2 regions of the Micromonospora sp. 067-2 genome follow, and region 2 is predicted to be linked to the other one. Evidence: riboswitches for the same ligand, from Rfam matches in the RefSeq annotation. Region 2 holds a riboswitch; the other holds the start of a gene.

Region 1 (3,310 bases), on a different contig from region 2:
CTCGACCGTGAGGTCGCCATCAAACTCATCCGCGTCGAGGCCGTGCAAACCCCGCAGCAGGCGGAAGAGTTCGCCAAGCGATTCCGCCGGGAGGCCCGCGTCACCGCACGCATCCAACACCACGGCGTGCCCCAGGTGTACGACGCGGTCCTCGACCGCTCATACGACCGGCTCTACCTGGTGATGGAGTTCGTTCGCGGCACCGCCCTGCGGGCCTTCATCGACCCACAGCACCCGCTGCCGGTTACCTGGGCAGCCGCTATCGCCGCGCAGATCTGCACCGTCCTCTCCCACGCCCACGCCATCCCCGTCGTGCACCGCGACCTCAAACCCGACAACGTCCTGGTCACCGCGGATGGGGCGATCAAGCTCCTCGACTTCGGCATCGCCGCCATCCTGCGCACCGACGTCACCCGCCTCACCGCAACCGGCAGCGCCCTCGGCACCCACCACTACATGCCGCCCGAGCAGATCCAGAACGCACAGATCACGCCGCAGAGCGACCTGTACGCCCTGGGCTGCGTCCTGCACGAACTCCTCGCCGGGCAGCGGGTCTTCGCTGGCGGCAGCGACTTCGAACTATGGCACCAGCACGTCACCGAGCCGCCACCACCTCTACGGACGCTCCGCCACGACGTGCCCGCAGCGATCGAGGAGTTGGTCCTCGATCTGCTGGCCAAGGCCCCCGAGGACCGGCCGACGGACGCCTACGACGTCTACGAGCGCCTGCTGCCCTTCCTACCGCTACCTGGATCGGCACCGCCCGCCTCCGAGCACGCGAGCAGCGCGATGCCCGACCCGACGCTGGTGTACCGCCGACCCAACGCCCCCCGTCGCCGGCCCGCGCCCGCCCCCGTGGTCCCGGCGCCGCGCAGTGAGACGTCGGCCGCCGATCCGGCGGCGATTCTCCAGACCGGGGTTCGAGACGCGATCAAGGCTGCCGTCTCGCAATCCGATGAGCTGCTGGACGACGAGCGCTTCGCCCAAGCCGCCGAAGTGCTCGAGGGCGTGATCGGCCCCGCCAGCGCGGCGCTCGGCGCTGAAAGTCCCCGCGTGCTGGGACTGCGTTCACGGCGAGCCGCCATTCTCATCATCGGCGGGGACTTCCGGCGCGCGCTGCCGGAGTTCGACGCCCTCGCCGCCGCGTACGCCCGCACCGCCGGCCCCACCAGCGAGGACGCGTTGGAATGCCTCCGGCAGGCAGCCCACTGCCGGGCGGAACTCGGCCAGGCCACCACAGCCCTGCGCCAGTTCCGGCAGGTGCTGACGCACGTACGCGCCGCCTCCGGCGATGTCTCCCCCACGGCTCTCGACCTGCGCCGCAACATCGGCATACTGCTGATCTCCGAAGACAAGGCCGCCGAGGCCGCGGACGAGCTGCAACCGCTGCACGACGACCTTTGCGTCGTCTACGGCCCAGACCATGAGCTGACCCAGGAAGTCGCCGACCTGCTTGCCCGGCTCCGACTCGGCGCCGACTGATAGTTCCGCCACCGCCCCGCCGCGCCGTTTGCTCAGGTCTTTCCGCGTGTTGCCCGGAGTTGCTCCCGACATCGGTGATCTCTATGCTTCCTGGGCGTCAAGAGTGGTCAGCGTCAAGCCTCCCGGCTTGCTGACCCGGCAACCGCGCCACCCGCGCACGGTGCCTCCGGGGGAAGACCAGGCCGACCGCAAGCTGCGGTACGGCAAGAGCGGGTGCCTCGGGCACCGGAGAGCGAGTTCACCGTGCCATTCGAAGAACTGGACCTGACTGCTTTCGCGGTCTGCCTGACCTGCGGGCACCTCCGCGACGGTGCCCGGCGCAAGCAGCGGTGCCGCTGCCAGCCCCGTACGCCGGAGTGGGAGCAGCAGTGGCAGCGCCAGGACATTCCCGGTGACCTCGACCTGTGTGTGTTGTGCGTCCGGGACACGGTGACCACCCAAACCCGGTGGTCGTGGCTGGCCTGCGAGACCTGCCGACACGTCTCGCAGGTGGTCGGCGAACGGTACGGCCACTGCGCCGCACTGCCGCTGGGCCGGCACTCGCTCATGAACGGCGACGTGGCCCAGCGGCAGACGGCCACGACCATCGAGGTCGCTGCCTCGCTGGTGGCCTCCGCACGGCGTTGTAACGAGCTGCGCGAGTGGCAGCAGGTGGAGTTCGCCCGGCTCGCCGAGCCACTACGCGTGATTGCTTCGAGCCTGCCGCTGGCCGAGTGGCAGCGGCAGTCGCCGCCCTCGCTTGGAGCAAGCGTCGACGCTTTCGACCGCTACGGCGTCATGCCCGTGCCCAACGACCTCAGCAGCCTCCGGCAGGCCCAGACCGAATTCCTGTCCACCGCGCGTTGACCGCCAGTCCAGCCGGCTGCTGATAGGTACCCGAATCGCCAACAGCGGCCGCGCTGGTCATCGTCCATCGACGGTCCGGTGATGACGGGCAGCTCAATTGCCGCGGCATTCGATAGCATCCGGCCATGATGGACGGTGGCGGGCAGCGACGTCGGCGCCTGGTGGTCGAAGCATGACCATCATCAGTGGTTGGCCGGCGCTGACCGTGGCGTTGAGCAACAGAGCCTCGCCAGCGAGGTTGTTCATTCAGGAGCGGTTCGGCCGCTGGCAGGACCTGCAGGCACGGTATCGGAAATCCATGCGCTCCCTTGTCGTGCCGGGGAGTCAGGCGAACCCTGGCACCATCGGCTCGGCCTTCGACTGGATGGTGCGCTTCATGGTGCATCCCAGGCCGGACCTGCGCTTGGCACTGCTCGGCGCGCGCACTCCCCCACTACGGCACGCGGTCCACGAACTGGCGCGCACGCTGAATTACTCCGAAAGCGGCGACAGCGTGGGGGCCTTCCGGTTCACCGGACCGGCCGCAGGCAGCGAAGCCGATCATCAACTCGTTGCCCGGGCCTGCTGGGCGCTGGCTCTCCTCACCGACCTGTACCGGGTCGGTCCCACACCTGGATCCCCGTTGATGGCCCTGGTCCCAAGGTCCATCACCGCCGAGAAGCTACTCGAGCTCGCCCCACCCGCGGCCCTCAACGAGCTCCAGGCATTGCGCGCCTTCGCCGAGCGGAGCCTCCTGCCGTCCCTGTCGGCGCGGCATGGCGCTTGGGCCCTCGGGCCGACCTTCGCCGGGTCATCGCTGATGAATGCCGACGCCGACCTGATCGCCGCCGGTTTGCTGCTCGAACTCAAGACGGGCCTCGGCAGCAAGCGCCGCGACGGGACGCGGCGGTCATCATTGGAAGCGCCGACCATCATGCAGCTACTCGGCTACGTACTGCTGGACTTCCCTGACGAGTTCGCCATCAAAGCTGTCGGCGTTTAC
Region 2 (3,310 bases):
CGGCGTCGCGGGCGGCGCGCAGCGAGGGCTTGATGTGGTGGGTCGGGCCGACCTGGCCGGCCACCGCGTCGATGGTCTTCAGGCCTTCGCCGGTGTTGAACACGACGGTCTCGGCCGCCGAGTCGAGACGACCGGATTCGACCAGCTTGCGCAGCACCGCCACGGTCACCCCACCGGCGGTCTCGGCGAAGACGCCTGTGGTACGGGCCAACTGCCGGATGCCGGCGCGGATCTCGTCGTCGTCGGCGTACTCCATCCACCCGTCGGTGCGTCGGACCGCCTCCAGCGCGTAGAGGCCGGCGGCCGGGTCGCCGATGTTGAGCGACTTGGCGATGCCGGTGGGCTTGACCGGGGTGATCGTGTCGGTCTCGGCGTGCAGGGCCGTGGCGATCGGGTTGCAGCCGGCCGACTGGGCGCCGAAGACCTTCCAGCCACCCTTCGGGGCCTCGACCAGACCGATCTCGACCAGCTCGGAGAACGCCTTGTCAATCTTGGTGAGCAGCTCGCCGCTGGCCATCGGAATGACCACCTGGGCCGGGATCCGCCAGCCGAGCTGCTCGGCCACCTCGTAGCCGAGGGTCTTCGAGCCCTCCGCGTAGTACGGCCGGACGTTCACGTTGACGAACGCCGTGTCCTCGAACTCGTCGGTCTCCACCAGCTCGCCGCAGAGCCGGTTGACGTCGTCGTACGAGCCGTCGATGGCGACCAGTTCGCCGCCGTAGACGGCGGTGGTGATGACCTTGCCCTGCTCCAGGTCACTGGGGATGAAGACCACCGAGGGCACGCCGGCGCGGGCGGCGTGCGCGGCGACCGAGTTGGCCAGGTTGCCGGTCGACGCGCAGGCGAACCGACTGAAGCCGAGCGCCCGCGCGGCGGTGAGCGCCACCGAGACCACCCGGTCCTTGAACGAGTGGGTCGGGTTGGCGCTGTCGTCCTTGACCCAGAGCGGCGCGGTGATGCCCAGCTCGGCGGCGAGGTGCGGGGCCGCCACCAGCGGGGTGAGCCCCGGGTCGAGGGTCACCCGGGTGGACGGGTCCTGGCCGGCGGGCAGCAACGCGGCGTACCGCCAGATGTTGTTCGGGCCGGCCTCGATCTGCTCGCGGGTGACGGCGGCCAGAGCGGCGGCGTCGTAGTCGACCTCGAGGGGGCCGAAACACTCGTAACAGGCGTGCTGGGCGGCGAGCGGGTAGCGGGCCGAACAGGCGCGACAGACCAGCGCGCGGGCGGGACTGGCGGAGGTGGCGATACCGGGGGCGGCGAGCGTCGACGTCATGTCGAGGGGTCCTCTCATCTTTCCCCGCATCGCACGGTGCGGCGGGGACGGAATTGGCACCTGCCCCGCGGGTCGCTCAGCGGTGAGCGCGCGGGGTGGTTGCCGGGGCGTCGTCGGGCCGTATCCCTCAGCCCCTCTGGATGAGGTATGCAGTTGTGCCGTCGAGTCTAGGCAACCCCGGGCGTTGTGGCCACCGCGCCCGGGTGGACCACCGCGACCGATGACGGCGGCCACGATCATGGCGTACGCCAACTGCGGGTCGCGCCGATCATCGGGATGGCGGCCAGGATGCCGGCGGCCAGCACTGGCCATTCGCACGCTACAGAGCTGAATCGTTTGCGGCATCGCCACAGCCCGCAGGGGCTGCCGACGCGCTACGGCCACCTCGCTCGCCGAGACGGCGTTGTTCTGATCGACCAAGGCTCAGGACCACGCGGTCGGCGTCGTGTTGGTCGAGCCCGACCAGGGTTCGGATGAGAAGGCCCGGGCCCTCGGAAGGCCGGCGAGCCTGGTCGATGTCCTGCTTGTCGCCGACACCGCTCTCGCCGAGCCGGTCGGACAGTTCGGTGTGCGGATCAACGCCGCCGGCCGAGCTCGACCTGATGGCAGAGAGCCTCCACGGCGCCGTGGAGGCGCCTACGTCGTACGCCGAGGGTTTGTCCGGAGCCGGCACAGCGAGCACCTGAAGCAGGTCCGGGGCGGATGCCGGCCTCCGATCGGCGAATGTCCGGGCAGTCGTCGGCCGACCCCACCCGCCTCGGCGCCGCCCCAGCCAAGGGAGAAGAGAGCGGCCGGCAGGTCCGGCGTGAGGTCCAAGATTCAGAGAAGCAGGACCTCACCGACCTTCGGGAGGTCGAGCGCCGCGACCGGCTCAGCGGACCGCCAGACGGAGTTGCGAACCCAGGCGGGTGATGTCCCGAACGATTCAGCTCCGAAGGCGGCCAGGAGCACTGTCGGAGCGATGACGAAAACCGACGACGGTGACGGCAGCAACGGCGGTGACGGCCCCCACGGGCGAGCATCATCCGATGCCGCGTCGGTGCCGACGCGGGCCTCCCCACCCCGGCGCCGAGCGCGGCGCCGACGACGGTCAGCCCGCCCGAGAGCCGGTCACGACGTGATGTCCTTGCGGGTGAAGCGCCAGAAGGCCAGCCCCCAGAAGATCGTGGCGTAGCTGACCGCCGAGATGCAGCCGCGCACCACGTCGTCGGTCTGCACGGGGGTGGACAGCAGGCCCAGCCAGGCGGTGCTGAAGTGGGTGGGCAGGAAGTCACGCAGCGCACCGAGGGCGGTGATCTGGTCCAGGATGCTGGACAGGATCCAGAGCAGAACAGCACCACCGACCGCGCCCAGCGCGGCGTCCGTGGTGACCGACAGCAGGAACGCCAGGCCGGCCACCACCAGGAGTACGACCGCCAGGTAACCGAGCACCGCCAGCAGGCGGAGCAGCCCCTCGCCCGGCTCCAGCTCGGCGGCGACCGTGCTGCGCAGCGGCGACCAGCCGTACCGCAGGGTGCCGGCGACCAGGGCGGTGCCGGCCAACAGCAGCAGGGCCAGTGCCGAGTACGTGAGCGCGACGACCAGCTTCACGGTGAGCAGCCGGGCCCGGGGCACCGGGATCGCCAGCAGGTACCGCAGGCTGCCCCAGCTCGCCTCGCTGGCCACCGTGTCGCCGCAGAACAGCGCGACCACCACCACCAGCAGGAACGACGCCGACACGAAGATGGAGAACAGGGTGAAGTTGAGCCCGCCGGAGGTGGCCAGGTCGACCAGGCTGGCGAACTCGTTGTTGCCGTTGTCGTCGTCGCCGCCGGAGTTGAACTGGAAGGCGACCAGGATGATCAGCGGCAGCAGCACCATGAACCCGAGCGCCAGTTGGGTCCGACGCCGCGACGCCTGACGGCGGAACTCCGCCCCGAACGGCATGGTGGCCGACGGCCGGTAGCCGCGGGCCGCACCGGACCGGTCGGGAACGCCCACCGGCGTCCTCATGGACGAGTCGGCCATCACCGGTCACCGCTTCCCCGAGAGTTGTCG

The links. A riboswitch is a leader RNA that binds a small molecule or an ion and turns the genes downstream of it on or off. The one in region 2 is predicted to bind S-adenosylmethionine.
Region 1: it holds a riboswitch for S-adenosylmethionine, as region 2 does, so the genes downstream of both, ACLJN9_RS19430 (hypothetical protein) here and thrC (threonine synthase) in region 2, are expected to answer to the same signal.

Annotation. Positions count from the first base shown of each region.
Region 1 is NZ_JAJPWB010000007.1:422,169-425,478, forward strand. Features, by position in the region: gene ACLJN9_RS19425 (protein kinase domain-containing protein) at 1-1,482, shown strand, start outside; SAM riboswitch class IV at 1,578-1,698, shown strand; gene ACLJN9_RS19430 (hypothetical protein) at 1,726-2,328, shown strand; gene ACLJN9_RS19435 (hypothetical protein) at 2,501-3,310, shown strand, end outside.
Region 2 is NZ_JAJPWB010000012.1:237,142-240,451, forward strand. Features, by position in the region: gene thrC (threonine synthase) at 1-1,273, opposite strand, end outside; SAM riboswitch class I at 1,285-1,420, opposite strand; gene ACLJN9_RS27625 (ABC transporter permease) at 2,384-3,199, opposite strand; gene ACLJN9_RS27630 (alpha/beta fold hydrolase) at 3,280-3,310, opposite strand, start outside.